4 regions of the Exiguobacterium sp. ZOR0005 genome follow, and region 3 is predicted to be linked to each of the others. Evidence: predicted binding sites of a transcription regulator. Region 3 holds the regulator's gene; each other region holds the start of a gene.

The links. Region 3 encodes Rex, which represses fermentation and respiration genes when NADH is low (regulators of the CRP and FNR family bind a similar motif). Its sites were predicted from a motif close to TTGTGAAATATTTCACAA; they were not measured.
Region 1: L971_RS09900 (formate/nitrite transporter family protein) is a predicted target of Rex. The motif match lies at 3,395-3,412, and genes of this name have one in related genera.
Region 2: pflB (formate C-acetyltransferase) is a predicted target of Rex. The motif match lies at 3,217-3,234, and genes of this name have one in related genera.
Region 4: cydD (thiol reductant ABC exporter subunit CydD) is a predicted target of Rex. The motif match lies at 3,951-3,968, and genes of this name have one in related genera.

Annotation. Positions count from the first base shown of each region.
Region 1 covers NZ_JTLB01000023.1:66,615-72,411, forward strand. Annotated here, with positions in the region: gene mutS (DNA mismatch repair protein MutS) at 1-627, shown strand, start outside; gene mutL (DNA mismatch repair endonuclease MutL) at 632-2,431, shown strand; gene L971_RS09895 (50S ribosomal protein L25/general stress protein Ctc) at 2,595-3,263, shown strand; gene L971_RS09900 (formate/nitrite transporter family protein) at 3,473-4,306, shown strand; gene L971_RS09905 (anaerobic ribonucleoside triphosphate reductase) at 4,461-5,797, shown strand, end outside.
Region 2 covers NZ_JTLB01000022.1:580-6,376, reverse strand. Annotated here, with positions in the region: gene L971_RS08865 (hypothetical protein) at 1-647, shown strand, start outside; gene L971_RS08860 (hypothetical protein) at 679-1,320, opposite strand; gene L971_RS08855 (DEAD/DEAH box helicase) at 1,317-2,483, opposite strand; gene L971_RS08850 (hypothetical protein) at 2,538-2,960, opposite strand; gene pflB (formate C-acetyltransferase) at 3,322-5,568, shown strand; gene pflA (pyruvate formate-lyase-activating protein) at 5,628-5,797, shown strand, end outside.
Region 3 covers NZ_JTLB01000006.1:58,924-64,720, reverse strand. Annotated here, with positions in the region: gene L971_RS02720 (hypothetical protein) at 1-398, opposite strand, end outside; gene L971_RS02715 (ABC-F family ATP-binding cassette domain-containing protein) at 395-2,296, opposite strand; gene L971_RS02710 (redox-sensing transcriptional repressor Rex) at 2,446-3,102, shown strand; gene tatA (twin-arginine translocase TatA/TatE family subunit) at 3,102-3,320, shown strand; gene tatC (twin-arginine translocase subunit TatC) at 3,323-4,111, shown strand; gene L971_RS02695 (YesK family protein) at 4,209-4,496, shown strand; gene L971_RS02690 (FAD-dependent oxidoreductase) at 4,683-5,797, shown strand, end outside.
Region 4 covers NZ_JTLB01000013.1:61,470-67,266, reverse strand. Annotated here, with positions in the region: gene L971_RS05675 (hypothetical protein) at 1-231, shown strand, start outside; gene cydC (thiol reductant ABC exporter subunit CydC) at 485-2,200, opposite strand; gene cydD (thiol reductant ABC exporter subunit CydD) at 2,197-3,921, opposite strand; gene L971_RS05660 (Crp/Fnr family transcriptional regulator) at 4,048-4,737, opposite strand; gene L971_RS05655 (glycoside hydrolase family 31 protein) at 4,857-5,797, opposite strand, start outside.

The DNA of each region.
Region 1 (5,797 bases), on a different contig from region 3:
CGTATATTCACGCGCATCGGTGCGGCCGATGACCTCGTGAGCGGTCAGTCGACGTTCATGGTCGAAATGACCGAGACGCGTCAAGCCGTGACAGAAGCGACAGCGAACAGTCTGATTTTACTCGATGAGATTGGTCGCGGCACGTCGACGTATGACGGGATGGCGCTCGCCCAGGCGATCGTCGAATATATCGCGGCCTCGATCGGGGCGAAGACGCTGTTCTCGACCCACTACCATGAGCTCACTGTCTTAGAAGAGTCGATTCCGGCGCTTGAAAACGTCCACGTGCGTGCGATCGAACGGGACGGGCGCGTCGTCTTCTTGCATGAGGTACACCCAGGCAAAGCGGATAAGTCGTACGGGATTCATGTCGCCGAACTGGCCGACCTGCCCCAGGAACTGATTGACCGGGCGAGAACGATCTTGTCTGCACTTGAAGCCGAACCGGTCACGACGCCACGGTCGCCGATCGAAAAGGAGGCGACAGACGAGGCGGCTCAACTGTCGTTGTTCGAGACGAGCGATGACGTCCGCCAACAACTGCTCGAGCTTGATCTGCTCGCCATGAACCCAATCGAGGCGATGCAGGCGCTTTATGCGCTACAACAGTCTGCGAAGAAAGGATGAGACGATGGGCATCATTCAAGAACTGCCAGAACAGTTAGCGAACCGGATCGCTGCCGGTGAAGTCGTCGAGCGCCCGGCCTCGGTCGTAAAAGAGCTTGTCGAGAACGCAATCGATGCCGGTGCGACGAAAATCGAGGTCGAACTCGTAGAAGCCGGGATTCGGTTGATCAAAGTTCGTGACAACGGCCACGGTTTCTATGAAGACGATGCCGCGCGCGCCTTTTTAAGGCATGCGACGAGTAAGATTCGCGATGAACACGACTTATTCCGCATTCGTACGCTCGGCTTTCGAGGCGAGGCGCTCGCGTCGATCGCTTCGGTGAGTCACGTCACACTCAAGTCTCGACGGACAGAAGAAGACGGGTTTGAAATGACGCTCCAAGGCGGCGTCGTGACCGAGACGATGCCGACAGCGGCCAACGTCGGCACAGAAATTGCCGTCAGTCAGCTATTTTTTAATACACCGGCTCGGCTGAAGTATTTGAAGACGTCGGCGACAGAACTCGCAAGCATCACTGATACACTCAACCGAATCGCGCTATCCCATCCAGAAGTCCGTCTGTCCGCGTTTCATGAAGACAAAGAGCTGCTTCGGACGAACGGAAACGGAGACGTCAAACAAGTGATGCTCGCCATTTACGGCCGGCAAGTCGCCTCGCAAATCGTCACGGCGACGGGCAAGACGAACGATTACAGTTTGAGCGCGTATCTCGTCCGTCCCGAAGTGACCCGCTCGAACAAACAGTACGTGACGCTCATCTTGAACGGACGGAGCATTAAAAATTTTGCCTTGACCCAAAGCGTGCTCGACGGGTATCATACGCTCCTTCCAATCGGGCGCTATCCGATTGCCGTACTCGAGGTGAATATGGATCCGATGCTCATCGACGTCAACGTCCACCCGACGAAGCGGGAAGTCCGGCTCTCCAAAGAGAAAGAACTGTGCCAATTGATTCGAGAGACGGTCCAGCTGACGTTGCGCGAGCAACGCCTCATCCCGTCAGTTCAGCCAAAACCGAAACCGGAGCGCATTCAGTCTGAGCAAGAACGGCTCGACTTCACCGTGGAACGTTCGCCTGAAGTGAAAGAGGACGTTGAATGGAACTATCCGATCCCTCGTGAGCCAATCACGTCACCGAGCAATTGGGCGCCGACGCCGCACTCGCAAGAGGCCACGCCTAAACGTGAGTTTGAGACCACGCCTAAAAAGAAACAAGGGGAGCGGCTCCCGTCGCTCGACGTCATCGGTCAACTGCATGCGAGCTATATCGTCTGTGGCGCCGAGGACGGTATGTACGTCATTGACCAACATGCCGCCCAAGAACGTATCAAATATGAGCTGTTTTATGAACAACTCGGGCGTCCTGAAAAAGAATATCAGTTGTTGCTGCTTCCACTCACGCTCGAGTTCACGCAAGAAGAAGCGCTCGCCATCGAAGAAGTCACTACGCTATTAGAAGAGGCGGGTCTGCAACTCGAACCGTTCGGTGGCAACACGTTCCTCGTCCGTGAGATTCCGACGTGGTATCCGCAACATGACCTCGAAGGGACGGTCCGGGATTTGATCGAGATGGCGATTCGGGACCGGTCCATTAATATTGCCAAGTACCGCGAAGAGGCTTCGATCTTAATGGCGTGTAAACGTTCGATCAAAGCGAACCATCCGTTGAACATCGAGATGATGCGCCAACTGATCGACGATTTGAATCAGACCGCTTCCCCGTATACGTGTCCGCACGGACGACCGATTCTCGTGAAGTGGAGCACGTATGAACTTGAGAAGCTATTCAAGCGCGTTATGTGACACCGCTGTAATCTTTTTTTAACGGGCTGTAACGTTTATCTTGACCGGCCACTGGGAACAATATACACATGTCGCTCAACGCATCGAGGTTGAGAGGTGGCTCTTTCACTGCCTCACCCTCAAGATGTAGACATGATCGATAAACCAGTAGGGGGATAAGATTATGGCAGACAAGCTTAATGTAACGAAACGAGAATTACGACCACGTTCGGTCCGCGCTAACTTGCGCAAAGAAGGTAAAGTGTTAGGTGTCGTCTACGGCTACAAAGTCGAGAGCACACCGGTCGCATTCGAAGAGATGGCGCTCCGTAAAATTCTGCGCGAACATGGCGATAACGCCTTGATCGAATTGAACATCGACGGCAAGAAAGTGAACACGCTCGTGCACGGGACGGAAGTTGACCCGTTTACGAACGAGTACAAACACGTCGAGTTCATGGCCGTGAAGATGGACGAAGCGACAGAAGTCGAAGCGGACGTCGCACTTGTCGGCGACGCGAAAGGTGTCAAAGAAGGTGGCTTCTTGGCTCAAACGCTCTATAAAGTCACGGTATCAGCAACACCAGCCAACATTCCAGAGCGCATCGAACTCGATGTATCTGAACTTGGCATCGGTGAGTCGGTGACGGTCGCGGACATTCCAGAAAACAAAGACTACGAGGTTGTCTCGGACGGCGAGCTTCAAATTGCATCGGTCAATGAGCCGGTCTCTCTTGAAGAGCTCGAAGCAGACACAGACACAACAACAGAAAGTGAAGCTGAAGCGACTGAAGAAGAGTCAGCTGACGAAGTTTCTGAAGAGTCTAAAGAGAAGTCTGAAGACAAAGAATAAGCGATTTAAGCGGTCCTCTCGGAGGGCCGTTTTTTTGTTGTCACCGCTTTGCCATATGTAAACGATTACGATGTGAAAAATGTGTCAACAGATTGAAATGAACCTTGCTTTTTGTCACGCCCGGGCTTATATTGTTAATGATTTCACATACATTGTTCTTATTTAAATAGGTTATTCAAACAGAAAGAAGGGTTTGTGACATGGCATCAATGGAAATCCATGCACTTGAATCATTGCGGAAGAAAGCACAGGCGTCTTCGCAAATGATTCATTATCGGCCAATGGAATACTTTTTACGGGCGATGCTCGCGGGGATCTTTATCGGGTTCGCCTCTATCTTCACATTAAAAATCGTCAACGGCATGTATTTGCTCGATTCGCCGTTCACGACGCTCATTGGCGGTTTCTCGTTCGGGATCGCGCTCGTCATGATCATCTACGGGGGGGCCGAACTGTTCACCGGGAACACGATGTACTTCACGACATCGACGATGCGTGGGTATACGACACTGAGCGACACGATGCTCGTCTGGTTGTTATGCTTTGTCGGGAACGCGGTCGGCGGGATTTTGTTCGCCTTATTGCTCGCACCGACCGGAATCATTCAAGAACTCGGGATGAACAACTGGTTGTTCGCGGTCGTCGAGAGCAAGATGCACCACACGACGGTCGAGATCTTCTTCCGTGCCATCTTCTGTAACTGGATGGTCTGTCTTGCGATCTTTTTACCGAAACAAATGAAAAATGAGTTCGCCCAAATCTTCTCGATGATCTTTCTCGTCGCCGTCTTCTTCGCCTCTGGGTTCGATCACGTCATCGCGAACTTCGTCTTGTTCGCGCTCACGCTCGTCGTCCCGCATCCGGAGACAATCAGCTTCGCTGGCGCGATCCACAACTTGGTCCCGGCGACGTTCGGGAACATCATCGGTGGGGCGTTATTCATGGGAGCGATTTACACATGGTTGAACGCGAAAGGATTGCGTGAAGCGGAAGAATCGGAAGAAGTCGAACTGAAAATCGTCAAACCGGCAAAAGAGGTATGACATACATCACGATATCGAACAGTCGAGTCCACGCCTAGGATTCGGCTGTTTTTTCCATGTCCGCTCGTTTCAACTGTCACAATTTCGTGCCGCCTTCGATTTGATAAACGTGACATAATCAATATATAGGTGGTTCAACCGTTTATTACGAACTATGGATCAATATATAGTGAGGTGTTGCGAAGTGAATTTAGTTCAGCTGTACGAGGACGTCTGTGTCCTGCCCGATCAAGATTTAGTACAAGAAAACGCCAACGTCGACGGGAAATCGCCGCTCGGGAAACTGGCGCGTCTATCGTCTGAAGTATCAAAAGAATTGGCCACAACATACTTGTTGTCGAAGCGCTCGAGGCAGGCAATTGCGGACAATTTCCTTTACGTCCATGATGCGGACTACTATGTGACAGGCTCGACGACATGTTGTCAAATCCCGCTCGGGGACTTGCTTGCGAACGGATTCCATACGGGTCATGGGACGATAAGATCACCCCAGGATATCCGTTCGGCGATGGCGCTCGCATCGATCATTCTTCAAGCGAATCAAAACATGCAGCATGGTGGACAGGCGTTTCCGACGTTCGATGCCGACCTCGCCCCATACGTCGAGAAAACGTACGAGCGACATGTTAAACGCTTGAAATCGCTTCCGGTCGATTTATCGGATAGCCAAATCGAAGCGATTGCAGAGCAAGAGACGGTCACGGCCACGTACCAAGCGTGTGAGGCGTTCATCCATAACGCGAACTCGATGCATTCCCGCGGTGGCGGTCAAGTACCGTTCGTCTCCATCAATTATGGGACCGACACATCACCTTGGGGCCGCGTCTTCATTCGGGAACTGTTACAGGCGACAGAACGGGGACTCGGGAACGGTGAGACGCCGATCTTCCCGATTCAAATTTTCAAAGTGAAAGAGGGGGTCAACTTTAACGAAGGCGATCCGAACGTTGACTTGTTCCAGTTGGCGTGTCGTGTTACTGGAAAGAGGTTGTTCCCGAACTTCTCCTTTATCGACGCTCCGTTCAATGCAGCATACTATGACGGGACACCTGCTTCAGAAGTCGCTTACATGGGGTGCCGAACCCGGGTCATGGGCAATCGTCACGGTGCAGAGACGTCGATTGGAAGAGGGAACTTGTCGTTCTCGACGTTGAACCTCGTCAAAATCGCGCTCGTATCATCGGATTTGAAGTCATTTTATGAGACGCTCGATACGTATATCGACATCGCCATCGAACAGTTGCTTGAGCGATTTGAGTATCAATGCAAACGTCGTGCCGATGAGTTCCGCTTCTTATACGCCCAACACGTGTGGCGCGGTAGTGAGACGCTCGCACCTGACGATGAGCTGCGGGAAGTGTTGAAACAAGGGACGTTGTCGCTCGGTTTCATTGGACTCGCTGAAACGTTACGTGTTCTCGTCGGAGCGACGCATGCAGAGTCGAGGGACGCTGAACGGCTCGGTCTCGACATCGTTGCGCGATTGGCCGA
Region 2 (5,797 bases), on a different contig from region 3:
GTTGGAAGGGATTTTACGTTTACGACGATAAAGTCCACCTTCTATACGATCAAAACTATGAAACGACGAACCATCATGTGGCAACGTTCGATGAATCGACGAAGACGTTCGTCACGCAAAAGATTGATCGATCCAAGACGTTAATCGGAGGTGTCGTTGGGGCGGAATGGTCATGGTATCCGTCTGCGTATCAAGGTCAAGTGGCGACGGACAACCGCTATATTCCGATTCGCGCGACGGCGCTTGAGACGTTACAAGACGACACAGGTGAAGAATATATGTCAGAAATGGATCTACCAGGACTATTTGTCTATGACGCTAAAGAAAACAAAGTAGTGAAAGTGAACCAATCGGAAGAATTGAAAGGTACGCTATTCAAAGGTCATGAGTATCGTACGATTCAATCTGACGGAACGGAATTGATTATTGATTTAAACTCGTTGGAGCAGACGACTCGCCAAGCCATTCAAGGTACGGTCGGGTCAGTCACTTATGTCGATCAGCTAATCTATCATGTGCTTCCAACGACAGAAGGGGCTATGCTAGAAGTATATGATGAGGGAGACATGGTGTCGCGTGCTTCCATAAAAGCAGAAGGAGACAGCGATCAAGCGGCCAATCAAACCGTCGAGTATTATGTCTACTGATAGAAAAAACCGAGAGGCGGCCGCCTCTCGGTTATTTTAGTGGTTTCGGGACGATGATCCCTTCTTCTAAATCGAGCAACAAGTCAATCAGCTCGGCGCAAAACTCTGGGAACTGATCGAGAAACGCACCGGGACCGACTTCGTCCGTGAAGTCGATATAGAGGTCCGAGACGTTCCCGGCCATTTTCGCCGGAAGAGCGAGAAACGCCGACCCGAAACGCCAGCTGCCACGGATGTCTAGCAGTTTCCCAAGCATCACATCGCCAGGTTCCCGTACTTCTGGAAGGGTCACGTTGTACGTTTCTTTCGTCTCCCAATCGCGTAAACCGTTCTCGGTCACTTCAAAGATGCTGCAGCGTGGGACGGCCAGACCGCGGAGGGCATGATAGAGGGCCGGCGACATGTCCGCCTTATGCTCCACCAAGTAGCGGCCGTGCGGTGTCATCCCGTCCTCGTCCGTCTCAAAGAAGACGGCCCAATCGATGAAAAGGTCGCGGAACAGTTCGGCGTCTTTCAAGTGCCACGTGCCTTCCGAGGCGATCTCTTGAATATAGTTCGTCCACTGCGTGCTTCGTGCAAGTGCCGCTTGCTCATACAATTTCTTCAGCTCGGCCAGCAATTCGGACTCTTCCACGAGCAACGGGAATGGAATCACTTTCCGGTCTTTTTTCATCGGCGCGGTCCTCGCTTGTTCGCGGGACGTTTGACGACCGGGGGTTTATCTTCGATTCGCTTCTCGATGACGTCGCCACGGTAAATTTCGAGCTCTTTCAATTCGACGCCGAGTTGACGGGCGAACGATTTCAAATGTTTCAAGTCCTCATCAGTCACGAGTGAGAGGACGGTGCCGGCCGCGTTCCCGCGCGCCGTCCGGCCTGAACGGTGGATGAAGTCGTCAATCGACTCCGGCAAGTCGAAGTGGACGACGTGTGTCACTTCTTCGATGTCGAGGCCGCGAGCGGCAAGGCCTGTCGTGATGAGGAGCGGATACTCGCCTTTACGGAACTCACGGAGCGTCTCGACGCGTTCCCGTTTTCCTTTCAAGCTGTCGAGCATGCGATAGTTGACGTTCATCTTCTCGAGCTCACCTTTTAATGGTGGCAAGAACGAGCGGTTGTTGATGAAGGCGAGCGCTTTGACGCCGTCGACGTGAGACAGGCGGCGGAGCAGTTCTGGCTTATAGCGGCGTGTCGTCAACATGTAGCCATACGTCACTTGAGCACTTACGGCGCGCTCGATTTTGATGTGGACTGGCTCTGGTAAGAACGGGGCGGCCCATGCTTGAAGCGTATCCGTCAACGTCGCCGATACGAGCGCGATTTGACGATTCGATGCCGTATGTTTGATGATCCGTTCGGCCGCTTCTGTCAAACCGCTGTCAATGATTTGATCGGCTTCATCGATCACGATCGTATGCGTCTCGTGTAGTTTCAACTTTTTCTTATCGATCAATTCGACGAGACGCCCCGGCGTGCCGACGATCAAATGCGGTTTTTTCTTGAGGCGATCGATTTGGCGCTTCAGTTCGACGCCACCGATGAACGAGGCGATACGAACGTCACCTTTCTCGGTGAAACGTTGGGCCACTGCCTGGATCTGCATAACGAGCTCGCGTGTCGGAGCGACGATGACGACTTGGATCCGGTCGTTCGAGGCGTCGATTTTTTCGATAGCGGGTAAAAGGTAAGCGAGCGTTTTACCCGTTCCTGTCGGTGCTTCGATCGTGACGTCTTTTCCTTCTAATAGGGGCGGGAACGCTTCCGCCTGAACCGGCATCGGTTCCGTAAAGCCTAGGCGTTGCCAAGCTTCATTAATAAATGGTTTTGTAAAGTTCATATCATTTCTCCTTATCATTGGGCAAAAACAAAGGAAGCATAAGCGCTCCCTGTCTCAAATATAACGAACATGTTCAGTATCTCCGTCGAACGAGGAGCGAAGCGTTTGTGTGTACGTCTGGCCGTCTTCGAGGAGTTTGATGTGCACATCGACCCCGTCAGCCGTTCGATCGACACCTTCGATCGTGAATCCTTGGTATACGCGGTACTGTAATTCTGAAACGAGTTGCTCATACGGTTTCAATTCAGGGTGAGCCGCCACTACGACGATAGGACGGGAAATCAATGCTACGAGCAAGTGGTCGCGGTAATCGATGAAATCCTCGTTCTCGATGTCGTCGTCAAAGCGAATCCAAAACCCTGCGTCTTCAAATTCTGTGATAAATCCGTCACGCTGTTCGCCGGCTGCTTCTACTTTGAGAGAGACGCGGTCTCCGGTTTTTAAGTCGTGCTCGGCAGTCAATGGTTCATACGTCATGGGAAGAACCCCTTCCTCTTCTACAATGTTCTGCCTTCATTGTGTCCGATAACGGTCAAAAATTCAAGTTCTATCCCCGCACTGTGAGTTACATCACTATAAAAACTGTGTAAATCGTCACAGAACGATAAAAATGATACAGATAACGGAAAAATGATGGCCTATCAACCTTGAACTGTTTCATATGTATGTTAATTTATAGTATAACAGTAATTAAAGCGCTTACAAAAAAGCTGATATATCAACGTTCATAAGATTGTTACAACTTTCACAAGAATGTAAAACATAATGTTCACGTTTTCACGTACACTCATATTATAGAAAGCAGGCAGTTATCTCAACTTATGAGGAGTGACCCACAATGGCAACCGAAATTAAATCAGCCTGGTCAGGATTCGTTCCTGGGCAGTGGACAACGGAAGTGAACGTTGGTGAATTTATCCGCTTGAACCGACACGAGTATACAGGAAACGATTCGTTCTTGGCGGGACCGACAGAGGCGACGAATCGTCTTTGGGGACATGTGATGGAATTGACAAAACAAGAGCGGGAGCGCGGCGGCGTATGGGACGTCGATCAACACACGCCATCGACGATCATTTCGCACGGACCTGGGTACTTAGACAAAGAACTTGAAAAGGTTGTCGGTGTCCAGACAGACGAACCGTTCAAACGTTCGATCCACCCGAACGGCGGGATTCGCATGGTCGATGCCGCGCTCGAGTCGTATGGTTTCGAACCGGACAAAGAGATCACAAAGATTTATTCGGATATTCGTAAGACGCACAACCAAGGTGTGTTCGATGCGTATACGCCAGAAATGCGTGCTGCACGTAAGTCGGGGATCATTACAGGTCTTCCTGACGCTTACGGCCGTGGCCGCATCATCGGTGACTATCGCCGCGTGGCACTCTATGGAATCGACTTCTTGATGGCCGAACGGAAGAAAGATTTGGCGAAGCGTGGTGGCTTCTTATCAGAATCAGATATCCGCGACCGCGAAGAGTTATCTGAACAACTCCGTGCCCTTCAAGAATTAAAACAACTCGGTACGGCTTACGGATTCGATCTCGGCCGTCCGGCGGAGAATACTCAAGAGGCGTACCAATGGGTATATCTCGCATATCTTGCCGCTGTCAAAGAGCAAAACGGGGCAGCGATGTCACTCGGACGCGTCTCGACGTTCCTCGACGTCTATGCCGAGCGTGATATCGAAGCGGGGCGTTTGTCAGAATCAGACGTCCAAGAGATCGTCGATCACTTCATCATGAAACTCCGTATCGTCAAATTCTTACGGACACCTGATTATAACGAATTGTTCTCTGGCGACCCGACTTGGGTCACGGAATCAATCGGGGGGATGAGTGAAGACGGTCGCTCGAACGTGACGAAGAGCTCGTTCCGTTTCCTCCACTCGCTCTCGAACCTCGGCCCGGCACCAGAACCGAACTTGACGGTACTCTGGTCGACGAAGTTGCCGGAAGGATTCAAACAGTATTGCGCGAAGATGTCGATTGAGACGTCCGCCATCCAATATGAGAATGATGACCTCATGCTCCCGACGTTCGGTGACGATTACGGCATCGCCTGCTGTGTGTCACCGATGAAGATTGGGAAGCAGATGCAATTCTTTGGGGCCCGTGCCAACATGGCGAAAGCACTCCTCTACAGCATGAACGGGGGCCGTGACGAGAAGAGCGGCGATCAAATCGCGCCGGCATGGGAGTTGAACACAGAAGACGTGCTCACATATGACAAAGTGTACGCCGACTTCGACCGGACGCTCGACTGGCTCGCGGAACTTTACGTCAACACGCTCAACGTCATCCACTTCATGCATGACAAGTATGCGTACGAACGCATCGAGATGGCGCTTCACGACCCAGAGATTTTGCGGACGATGGCATGCGGGATCGCTGGACTTTCGGTCACAGCGGACAGTCTTTCGGCCATCAAGTACGCGACAGTCAAACCGGTTCGTAACCAAGCAGGCATCGCCGTCGACTTCGAGACGGAAGGCGAATTCCCGAAATTCGGAAACAATGACGACCGTGTCGATGCGATCGCTGTCGAACTCGTTGAGTCGTTCATGGAAAAAGTCCGGAAACATAAAACGTACCGTGACGCGCTTCATACGCAGTCCGTTTTGACGATCACGTCGAACGTCGTCTACGGCAAGAAGACGGGGAACACACCAGACGGACGTCGCGCCGGCGAACCGTTCGCACCGGGTGCGAACCCGATGCATGGCCGTGATACGAAAGGAGCGGCAGCCTCGCTCTCATCAGTCGCGAAACTACCGTTCGAACATGCGCAAGATGGTATCTCATATACGTTCTCGATCGTGCCGAAAGCACTCGGAAAAGAAGACGTCGCTCGTGAACTCAACTTGGCTGCTCTTCTTGACGGTTATATGGGCGGCGAGCACAAAGGACATCACTTGAACGTCAACGTCTTCAACCGTGAGACGTTGCTCGACGCGATGGAGCATCCAGAAGAATATCCACAGCTCACGATCCGCGTCTCGGGCTACGCCGTCAACTTCATCAAGTTGACACGCGAGCAACAGATCGACGTCATCAACCGTACGTTCCACGGTTCACTGTAAGCAATCAAGGCTTGGCGGCCTTCGGATGAAGGCCGCTCATTCGTTAGGAGGTCATTTCGATGACAATGGGATATGTACACTCGGTCGAATCGTTTGGAACCGTTGACGGCCCGGGAATTCGTTTTATCGTCTTTTTACAAGGTTGTGCGCTCCGGTGTTTGTATTGTCACAACGCTGATACGTGGGATTTCAAAAAAAATAACCATCGTTCGGCCGAGGATGTCATTCA
Region 3 (5,797 bases):
GGGCGACGATACTTCTCACGATGCCACGTGTTGAGGCGGCTGACCGCGAAGACGAGAAAAGCGAGCACCCACATGAACAGGGTCGTTTGGTAAAAGTGGAACCAGACCGACCCGGGCGCATAAAAACTATGCACGGTCACATCGACCGGCCAGACGACGAGGCGGATGAAGAGCGTGCTCATGAGCAATCCACTCAGGAGACTGATGAAGATGCCGCTCCACGTTTGGACGATGAAGCCGATGACGACCGGAAGGAAGTAAAACAAGATCGTCGGCACGACGGTAGACTCTCCGCGGATGAGCTCGGACACGTATTCGGTCCCGGTCGGCACGATGAAGGCAAGACCGGTCAAAAACGCGTGAAGCCAGTCGATCCGCAGCGCACGGGACCGCATCATGAATGGAGCTCCTCCCATTCCGCATACAGTGCCGTGATCGATTCTTTCGTCGCATCGGACTCGGTCGACAGTTCTTGAGCCCGGGCGAAGTCGTTGAAGACGTCCGGTTCGCAAAGAAGCTGTTCAATCTCTTCGAGGCGCGCCTCGTGCTGTTCGATTGTGAGCTCGATCTCTTCGATCCGTTGCTTCATCCTACGTTCTTCACGTTGTTGTTCCTTGTCGGCCCGCTGTTTTTTGACGACGACTTGTTTCGTCTCGGCGAGGGCGAGGCGGGCGAGCTCCTCGAGTTCTTCTTTCTTCTCGACGTAATACGAGTAGTCGCCGAGATACTCGTCGATGCCGGTCGGTGTGATCTCTAAGACGCGCGTGGCGAGCCGGTCGATGAAGTACCGGTCGTGCGAGACGAAGAGGATCGTGCCGGGATAGTCGAGGAGTGCGTTCTCGAGGATCATCTTCGAGTCGAGGTCCAAGTGGTTCGTCGGCTCATCCAAGATGAGCAAGTTCGGCTGTTCGAGCTTTAATTTCGCGAGCGTCAACCGGGCCCGCTCGCCGCCTGACAGCTCGTGGACGCGTTTCATGACGTCGTCGCCGCTGAAGAGGAACTGACCGAGCAGGCTGCGCACGTCTTGCTCGCGCATGAGCGGCCAGTCGTTCCAAATCTCGTCGATGACGCGGTTTTTATCGGACAGGTTCTGTTGCTCCTGGTCGTAATAGCCGATCTCGACGCCGGTGCCGTAACGGATGTCACCGGTGAGTGCCGGCTGTTGTTTCGTCAACACTTTCAAGAGCGTCGACTTGCCGACCCCGTTCGGGCCGACGAGGGCGACCGATTCGCCACGCTGCAATTGGAAGCGGAGGTTTTGAGCGATCGGTTCCTCATATCCGATGGCGAGGTCACTGCCGCTCAACACGTCGTTCCCGCTTTGGCGCTTGATCGTGAACGAGAGGACGGCACTGCGCTCGTCACCGTCCGGCGCGTCCATCCGGTCGACTTTCTCGAGACGTTTCCGGACGCTTTGGGCGCGTTTCGTCGTCGTCGCCCGGGCGATGTTCCGTTGGATGAAGTCTTGCATCTTGGCGATCTCTTCTTGCTGTGACTCGAACTGCTTCTTCTCTTGTTCGTAGATGGCTGCTTTTTGTTCAAGGTACTTCGTATAGTTCCCGACGAAGCGACGGCTCCGGTGGCGTGACAGCTCATAGACGACCGAGACGACCCGGTCGAGGAAGTAGCGGTCGTGGGAGACGATGAGGACGGCGCCTTTATAGCCGCTCAAGTACTTCTCGAGCCAGGCGAGCGTCTCGATGTCCAAATGGTTCGTCGGCTCATCCAAGATGAGGAGGTCCGGGCTTTGCAGAAGCATCTTCGCCAAGGCGAGACGGGTCCGCTGACCACCTGAGAGCGTGTCGATTTGACGTTCGAAGTCGTCCGGATAGAAGCGCATCCCGTGGAGGACGGAGCGAATCGTCGCTTCATATTGATAGCCGCCCCGGTCTTTGAACGTGTGCTGTTCCTCGTCATACGCGGCGAGGAGACGTTCATAGGCGTCCGCGTCGTTCAAGATGCGCTCCGAGCCCATGTCTTGCTCCATCCGCCGAAGCGTCTGTTCTTGTTCGATCAAATCGGAGAAGACGGTGAGCATCTCGTTCCAAATCGTCTCGTTCGATTCTAACCCTGAGTCTTGGGCGAGGTAACCGATCGTCACATCTTTCGGTTTCATGATGTCGCCTGAGTCATAGTTATATTCCCCGGCGATGACTTTGAGGAGCGTCGATTTGCCGGCGCCGTTTCGGCCGACGAGGGCGACGCGCTCCCCTTCTTGAATCTCAAGTTTGACGTTCTCTAAAATCGGCTCGACGCCGAATGATTTTGACAGGTTGTTGACTTGCAATAGGATCAAGTGAAAAAACCCCTTTCTCTGTATTTAGTATACTGTATTTTTTAGTCTTTTCAGGTATATTCGTTGAGTGCTTATGTGAATTCGTTTACAATCAAGGTGTATGAAATCAGATTCGTTTGAAACGCGTCGTAAAAAGGAGGCTCTTTCCGTTGAGTCAAAACGAACCAAAGATTCCGCAAGCGACAGCCAAACGGTTGCCACTATACTATCGATTTATCCAAAGCCTGCATTCGTCAGGCAAACAACGTGTCTCTTCTGCCGAACTGAGTGAGGCGGTCAAAGTCGATTCGGCGACGATTCGTCGCGACTTCTCTTACTTCGGTGCACTCGGTAAAAAGGGATATGGCTATAACGTGCAGTATCTGTTAGACTTTTTCCGAAAGACGTTAAACCAGGACGAAATCACGAACGTCGCCTTGGTCGGTGTCGGTCATCTCGGGACAGCTTTCGTCAACTATAACTTCCTTAAAAACAATAACACACATATCGTCGTCGGGTTCGACGCAGACGAGACAAAAGTCGGCACGACGATGTCCGGTGTCCCGATTCATCACGTCGATGAGATGGAACAGATCATGAAGCAAAACAAAATCGATGTCGCCATTCTCACGGTCCCGTCCGCATACGCGCAGTCGGTCGCCGATGATTTGGTCCGCTTTGGCATCAAAGGGATTTTGAACTTCACGCCGGCGCGTTTGACGGTGCCGGATACGGTCCGCGTCCATCATATCGACTTGTCGATCGAACTCCAGTCGCTCATTTACTTTATGCAACATTATCCATCTGCTGAGGGGGTCCATCAATAATGGAATTTCTATTATCATCACCCGTCGTCGGGATGCCGGGTGGCGTGAGTTTGCTCATCATCGCCATCATCGCGCTCATCATCTTCGGACCGAAGAAATTGCCTGAGTTCGGCCGTGCCGCCGGACAGACGCTCCGCGAGTTCAAAAATGCCACGAACGGCATGATGAAAGAGCATGACGAGAACGACAAGAAAGACTCTGAGAAGAAAGAACAGTAATCATGAACCATGAAACTGATCAAGAGCGGGCGCTGTCCGATCACTTGACAGAGCTGCGGAGACGACTGATGCTGTCGGCATTTGTCGTCTTTGCCTTCTTTTTGATCGCTTTGCCGAGTGTCAAATACGTGCTCGCCTATCTACAGGCGGACCTCGTCGAACGAGGACTAGAACTGAACGCCTTTGGGGTCGCGGACCCGCTCATGATTTACTTGAATTTGGCGCTCGTCATCGGTCTCGTCGCGGCCAGTCCGTTTCTACTGTATCAACTGTGGGCGTTCGTCGCACCTGGTCTGCATCCGAACGAGCGGAAAGGGACGCTCGCCTACATCCCGATCATCTTTATCTTGTTCCTCGTCGGTCTCGCGTTCGCCTATTATTGGCTGTTCCCGCTCGTCCTCGACATCTCGACAGATCTCGGGCAAGACCTCGGGCTGACGCAAATCATCGGAGCCTCGAACTACTTCACGTTCTTGTTGCAACTGACGATTCCGTTCGGTCTGTTGTTTCAGTTGCCGGTCGTGACGATGTTCTTGACGCGAATCGGCGTCGTGACACCGTATTTCCTGTCATCGATTCGAAAGTATGCCTATTTCGCCTTGTTCGTCGTCGCCGCGTTCATCACACCGCCGGACTTGACGTCGCACCTCATGGTGTCGCTGCCGCTCTTCTTCTTGTATGAGATCAGTTTATCGATCTCACGCATCACGTATCGGGGCGTACTTCGCCGGGAGAAAGAAGCGATGGTGAAAGAACAGATGGATTTGATGAAGCAAATGAATGAGAAGTGAGCATCGCGTTCTTGGACGCGGTGTTTTTTTGAACGAGTAAGTGTGACATCGCCGTGGTAAGATAAGGGGACCATCAACAAATCGGGGAGGATAGGTCATGTGGGAATACTACGGGGACGCGCTCATCGCGGTCGGCATCTTGACGACGGCGCTTCTCATCGGTGCGCTTCACTTTTTACGTTCGTCACATAAACGAAGACTGACGCTCCCGCTCCTGATCACGGGAGTCGGCTACACGCTGTTCCTCATCGGTCTCGTCTTCATCCGAGGCTGGGACGGGATGGGGTGGAGTTTGGTTGGATTTAGTCTATACGCCTTCGGGCTCATCATCTATATTTTCGTCGCCACGTACCTTTGGTTTCAACAGCGGCGACTCGAGTCGTGACCATCCTATCCTTAGGGTGGTCTTTTTGTGTCACAAGGCCTGTTCAAACTTTTGACATAATTACGTGAAAAACTGAGCATAGTCATTGTCAAACATCCTTGTGAAATAGTACACTAAGTTTAGAAATTAAATGTGACATTTATCACAATCATAAACTTGCCAACCACTCAAAGGAGAGACTACCATATGAAAATCGCAGTCATCGGATGTACACACGCAGGAACAGCAGCTGTCAAAGGACTACTTGCCAAGCATGACAATCTTGAGATCACCGTTTACGAGCGGAACGACAACGTCAGCTTCCTTTCGTGTGGGATTGCGCTCCACGTCGGCGGCGTCGTCCAACGGGCCGAGGAACTGTTTTACTCGTCACCTCGTGAACTTGAAGAGCTCGGTGCATTGATGCGCATGAAGCACGACGTGTTGAACATCGACACCGAGGCGAAGACGATTCACGCGAAAAATCTCGATACGGGGGAAGACGTGCATGACACGTACGACCGTTTGGTTGTGACGACAGGTTCATGGCCGATCGTCCCGACGCTCCCGGGCATCGAGATGGATGGCATCGAACTTTGTAAAAACTATGCGCACGCCCAGCGCATCATCGAACGGGCGACGGATGCGACGAACATCGCTGTCATCGGCGCCGGCTATATCGGTGTCGAACTCGTCGAGGCGTTCGAAGTATACGGCAAACACGTCACGTTCATCGATAGCGCCGACCGCATCTTGAACAAGTATCTCGACAAGTCGTTCACGGACCAACTTGAAGCGGACATGACGTCACGCGGCATCGACCTCGAGCTCGGCCAGACGGTCGAAGCGTTCCGTGGGACAGATGGCAACGTCACACACGTCGTGACGGACAAAGGTGAGTTCGAGGCCGACCTCGTCATCCTCTGCGTCGGTTTCCGCCCGAACACGGGACTGCTTGAAGGCCAAGTCGACATGCTCGGCAACGGTGCGATCATCGTCGACGAATATATGCGTACGAGCAACCCGGACGTCTTCGCAGCAGGGGACAGCTGTGCCGTCTACTACAACCCGGCGCGCACGCACGCCTACATCCCGCTCGCGACAAACGCGGTCCGCATGGGCACGCTCGTCGCCGAGAACCTCGTGACGCCGCGCGTCCGCTATCAAGGGACACAAGGAACGTCGGGTCTTCGTCTCTATGATTGGAATATCGCCTCGTCAGGTCTCACGGAAGAAGCGGCCGGCCTGTTCGGTCTCGACGTCGAGAGCGTCGTCGTCGAAGACGCATACCGTCCGGAGTTCATGCCGACGGCCGAAAAAGT
Region 4 (5,797 bases), on a different contig from region 3:
CTCGTGCGAACGTTTTGGCACCAGCGCGGAAAGTTAATGCCGCTCTATCTTGATGCGGGACTCTATATCTTTTTGCTTTCGATTCTCGTCTTAGAGTTTTTATTGAATATTCCCGGCGTCGACATCGGCTCACCGGTTATCGCTGTATTCTATGCCTTCGCTTTATTCTATATCCGATACTTGTTCAGCCTGCTTCGCTTTACACTAAGTAAAGGCGTTCCATCTAGCTGATTCGATCCATATGACTGCGGCCCGTACCGGCCGCAGTTTTCTTTTGAATTTTAATTGACAATGAGAATCGTTATCATCTATACTCAACGTGTAGCTCCCAAAAGCTTGACGCCTTCGTTCCCCAAACGCATGCGTCACGTGGATTCCCCTCCACGACACTCTTTTTGAAAGCATTGCGACAACCCCCATTTGTTGCACCCAGATTTGCCATAAAAAAACGAGCGGCTCTCCGACGGAGCCGCTCGTTTTTCATTTAGGCGAACACATCTTGTTCGATTTGCTTCAATCCATAGAACGTGCCGCGGCTTCGCATCAAGTCCTCGTACGAACCGACCTCGATGACACGGCCGGCTTCCATGACGATGATTTGATCGAACGCTTCGAGCCCGTTCAACCGGTGACTGACCATGACGAGCGTCGCCGCTTCTGCCGTCCGAAATATTTCCTGATAGACGGCGGCTTCGGTCTTGGCGTCGAGCGCCGAGGTCGCCTCATCGAGCAGCCACACCTCGCCGTTCTTCAACAACGCTCTAGCGATGGCGAGTCGTTGCCGTTCCCCGCCGGACAAGTTCGCGCCTTTTTCAAGCACCGGCTCGTCGAGCGAGAAACCGAGACGGACGCTCGCGAGCGCCGCTGTCATCTCGTCGTCGGTCCGGTCTCCGGCGAGCGCCAAGTTTTCACGAATCGTTCCGAAAAAGAAGTGGTTCTCTTGGAGAACGACGCTCGCATGTTGCCAAATCGACGCCTGCGTGACGTCGTCTAGGCGTGCCTCATCGATGAAGACGTTCCCTTCGTCAGGGCGGACAAAAGCGAGAAGCAACTGTAACAACGTCGATTTCCCCGAGCCGCTCGGTCCGACGATTGCCGTTTTCGTTCCGCTCGCAAACACGGCATCGATATCGACGAGAACGTCTCGGAACGTGTCCGGATAGCGATAGCTCACGTGCTCGACTTTGAGCGACGGCGCCGCCTCAAGCGTGATCGGATGACGTGCGGCTTCTGCCGCCTCGATCGCTTCGCTCGGGGCGACGACTTCGAGCAATCGGTCAGCCGCTTGTTTGCTGTCCGCAAAATGACCTGGGAACACCGCCATCGGCGTCGCATTCTCAAACGCCGTGAGCGACATCATGATGAGCATCGCCAAGAAGAGACCGTCGAGATCCCCTCCGACGACGAGATACGCCCCGATGGCGAGCACACCCCATGAAACGAGGAGAGACGCCCCGACGACGAGCGACGAGTTGAAGAACTGATTCGTCACGTCTCGCCGTTGAACTGCGGCGTAACGGTCGCTTCGGTCGAGCAGATCGTCTCGTGTGCGTCCGAGCTGATCATGAAGCAACAGGTCTCGATACCCGTACATCATCTCGGTCATCCCGCTCGACAAGTCTCCGCGGAGCGTCCGAATCTCTTGGTCATGCTTGGCGCGAACGCCTGCGAACAACGCCGGAATCAAAAACCCGGTCACGATCACGCCAAACAAGATCCATAGGCTGACGAGCAGTGAGAAGTACGTGACGAAAAAGATTGTGCTCAAGAAGACGAGCACTAAGATGATAGGCGGATAGAACACGCGCAGAAAGTAATTTTGCAAACTTTCGACGTCTCCGACGACACGCGCGAGCAAATCCCCGCTTCGGTACTTGGCGAAAATGTTCGGGACGAGCGGCTCGAGTTGGCGATAAAACCGAACACGAAGTTCGCTCAAAATCGTGAACGTCGCCCGGTGCGAGGCGAGACGTTCTTGGTAACGAGCACTTGCCCGGATGACGCCAAACAACTTGATCAAGACGACCGGGATCATGAGCGCGTAAAGAGGCGGCACAAGCCCGGCCCGGGAGACGAGATACCCGCTCGCCGCGAATAACGCGACGGCGGCAAGGCCGGCCACATAACCGAAGAAGATCGAGAGGACGATATCCTTCTTCTCTTTCATCATCCATTTGGTGATTGTCCAAAGTGAACTCATCCGCTCACTCCTTTCTGCAGTGCAAACAATTCGGCATAGGCTGGCACATCGAGCATTTGCTCATGCGTCCCGCTCGCGACGAGCTCGCCTTCTTCCATGAACCAAATCGCATCAGCCTGTTTGATCGTGTGCAGGCGATGCGCGACGGTGACGAGCGTCGCGTCACGCGACAACTCCTCGATCGACCGCCGAACGATTCGTTCGGTCATCAAATCAAGTCCTGTCGTCGGTTCGTCGAACAAGATAATTCCCGGCCGCTTCAAGAATGCGCGGGCCAGCGCGAGTCGTTGCCGTTCACCGCCGGAAAGTCCGTAACCGCCTTCCCCGAGCTCGGTATGGAGCCCGTCCGGCAAGTTACCGATGACGTCGACGAGTCCTGCCGCTTCTGCCGCGCGCAAGATGGCTGCCTCATCGGCCGTTTCGCCGAGCGCGATGTTGTCGGCGAGCGTCCCGGCGAACAAGTAAGGGTTTTGTGAGATGTATCCGACCGTCCCATACCAAGACGTATCGGTATACGTGTGGAGCGGCTTGCCGTCCACGAGCACTCGCCCGGCATCCGGGTTGACGAGTCCGGACAAGACGTTCAACACGGTCGTCTTCCCTGATCCGCTCGCCCCAACCAAGGCGACGTGGGAACGAGCCGGGATTTGACCGCTGAGCGGATGGAGCGTGAAGCGCCCGCCTTCATATTGAAACGAGACGCCTTCAAGTGACAGGTCCGGGGTCCGGTTCGACAGTTCACGGTCGCCCCATGTGATGCGCTCTTCCGGGGCATCGAGCGCCTCGAAAATCCGGTCGGCCGCGCCCATGCTGCCGCGTCCGGTATGGAACGCACCGCCCAAGTCTTTGATGGCCAGGTAATATTCAGGTGCCAACACGAGAATCAAGAACCCTGCGAAGAACGTCAAGTTTTGCCAGACGACCATCTGCAACGCGACTTCAAGCGCAACGACACCGGTACTGAGCATCGAGATAAATTCGAGCATGAGTCCGGACAAGAAGGCGGTCTTTAAGACGACCATCGTCGCGTCCCGAAAATCAAGGCTGCTCTTCTCGATCGCTTGGGCTTCCCGTTCGGTCCGCCCGTACAACTTGAGCGTCGTCAACCCTTGCAAGACGTCCAAAAACTTACCCGAAAACTGATTCATCTTCTCCATCTGTTGCTCAGACTTCTTCTGGGTCGCAATCCCGATGATGATAAAGAAGATCGGGATGAACGGCGCCGTCACCATCATGATGACGCCCGAAATCCAATGCTGGCTGAAGACGACGATAAGGATGAGAAGCGGGATAATCGACGTTTGAATGACTTGCGGCCAGTACTGGCTGAAGTAGGCATCGACTTCATCGACCGCATCCATGTAGACGCTCACTTTTTTTCCGGACTGACCGGACAGCGACGTCTCGATCGGATTCGACGTATAGCGGTCGAGCAACTGTCGCCGGAGCGTCCGCTTCGCCTTTTCCGACAGACTTGCCCCGATCCGGCCCGAGACGTAACCGAACATCGCCCTTACGAGCAAGGCGAGGACGAGCCAACCGAGCGCCGGGAGGACACTTTCAAATGATTCATTTTTTAAGAAAACACGATCGACGACATCGACGATCAAATAGGCTTGGGCCAAAATCGACAACCCGATCATGACGGCCGCGATGACGAGCCCGACGATATGCCGTTTTTCGGCTAAAGCGAGAGCTTGCAGTCGTTTCACTGCGTTCATCCTTTCTAACAATCCGTAACATCATTTCTTTGTGATGATTCTCACTAATTATATCGTATGCATCGCTCCATAGCGAACGCTTCGCTTAGCAGGACATGCAAAAAACACCGTCCGGTTCAAACGGTGTCAATGGCTCGCTTGCTCGAAGTATTCAGGATGCTCGGTCACGAGTTGGCGGGCATCCAATTGAAGGATGTCTTCTTTTCGGAGCTTGGACAAAATGTTCGAGACCGTCTCCCGTGATGTCCCCGAGATTCGTGACAGCTCGACCGTCGTGAACGGACAACGGACCCGGACCCCGTCAGCATCGCGTTCCCCGAGGTCTTCAATCAAATAGTGGATCGTGTTCAACACGCGGTCGGTCGCACTCGGCGTGATGATTTCTTGAACACGCCGCTCGTGCAAATCAAGAATCCGATTCATTTGTCCGACGATGTGCAGGAGCATCGTCGCATTTCTCGAGACGAGCTGTTCGAAACGGTCGGTCGGCATATAAATGACCGAGATATCGGTGAGCGCTTCCGCCGAATGCCGATAATACGTCTCGGTGAACATGCCGCTGTACGGGAACAGTTGCTTCGGTTTCAAATAGTCCGCATATTGATAGGTCGCCGCTTCATTCAAACGTTCGAGTTTGACGTAGCCGTCCATTAAAAAATAGACACGCTCGCGCGGGTCCCCTTCCATGAACAAAATCTGTCCTTTCCGATACGTGCGGCAGTAGACGTGGGGCAGGAGCGCCTCTAATTCCCGACTGGCACTCTTTTGAAAAACATCGATTTGTCTCAAGTCGTCGATCGTCCATCGTTGTGACATCGTGCATCCCTCACTTCCTCAATCAACTTCTTCTCTCTCAGTATAAGGGATTGCGATAATGTAAACGCTTTCAAATTCCGACAGTTTTCTGACAAGAAAAAAGAGGGGCTGCCCCCTCTTTAATCCAGCATCAGTTCCATGATCGCATCTTGTAAGTCACGATCCAATTCGAGCGCATGTAAATCAAAGAGCCAAGCTTCAAGCCGCGTTTTCGCCGCGGCCGACCGATAGAGTCGATCCTTCAAATCATACGCGATCTCGGCTCGGTCAAGAAATTGATATAAGCGATCGAGACGATTATCATTCGTCGTCAGCTCGACCGGGAGCTCGACGGTCAGCTCTTCTTCAATCGGACCGAGTTCGACTCGAAGCGTCTGTGTCGCCCGCTCATATTCGCCTTCTGCTTTAACGCCGCGCACGAGCAAGGTGATGTTCCGCTCCTCCGGTAAGACGGTCGTGTCCCCGGTCACACGGATGTGTAAGCGTCTCGCTTCCCAATCAAGGGTGAATGTCGTTTCCGCATAGGCACCGGTCTCATAGGCGCGATCCGTTCCGTTATCTTCAAACAACGTGAACGTGTTTGAGGCGCCCGGAAAGACGACGACTTCAAGTTCGGCCGGATTGTCCGTATTGTTGCTACCGGTATGGTGTGCCGCCATCGGGACGATCGCCCCGGCTTTCGCGAACACGGCCTGTTCGTCAAGTCGCCGGAAAGCACGCACGGATTTTCCACCGACGTAATGATGTCCGGTGAAGAAATCGAACCAGTCGCCTTCCGGTAACCAAACGTTCGCCGGAGCGACGTGGAGGCGGTCGTTTCGTTTGACGACGATCGGGGCCACAACTAACTCACTGCCGAAATAATACTGATTCGGCGCTTCGTATGCCATCTCATCTTCCGGATGGTCATAATACATCGGCAAAATGAGCGGTGTCGCGTCCATATGATTGCGCCAATTCATCGTATACAAATATGGCACGAGTTGATGTCGGAGCCGAAGGAAGTGTTTCATCGCCTGTTCGGCTTCCATACCGAATCGCCATGGCTCTTTCCCATTGA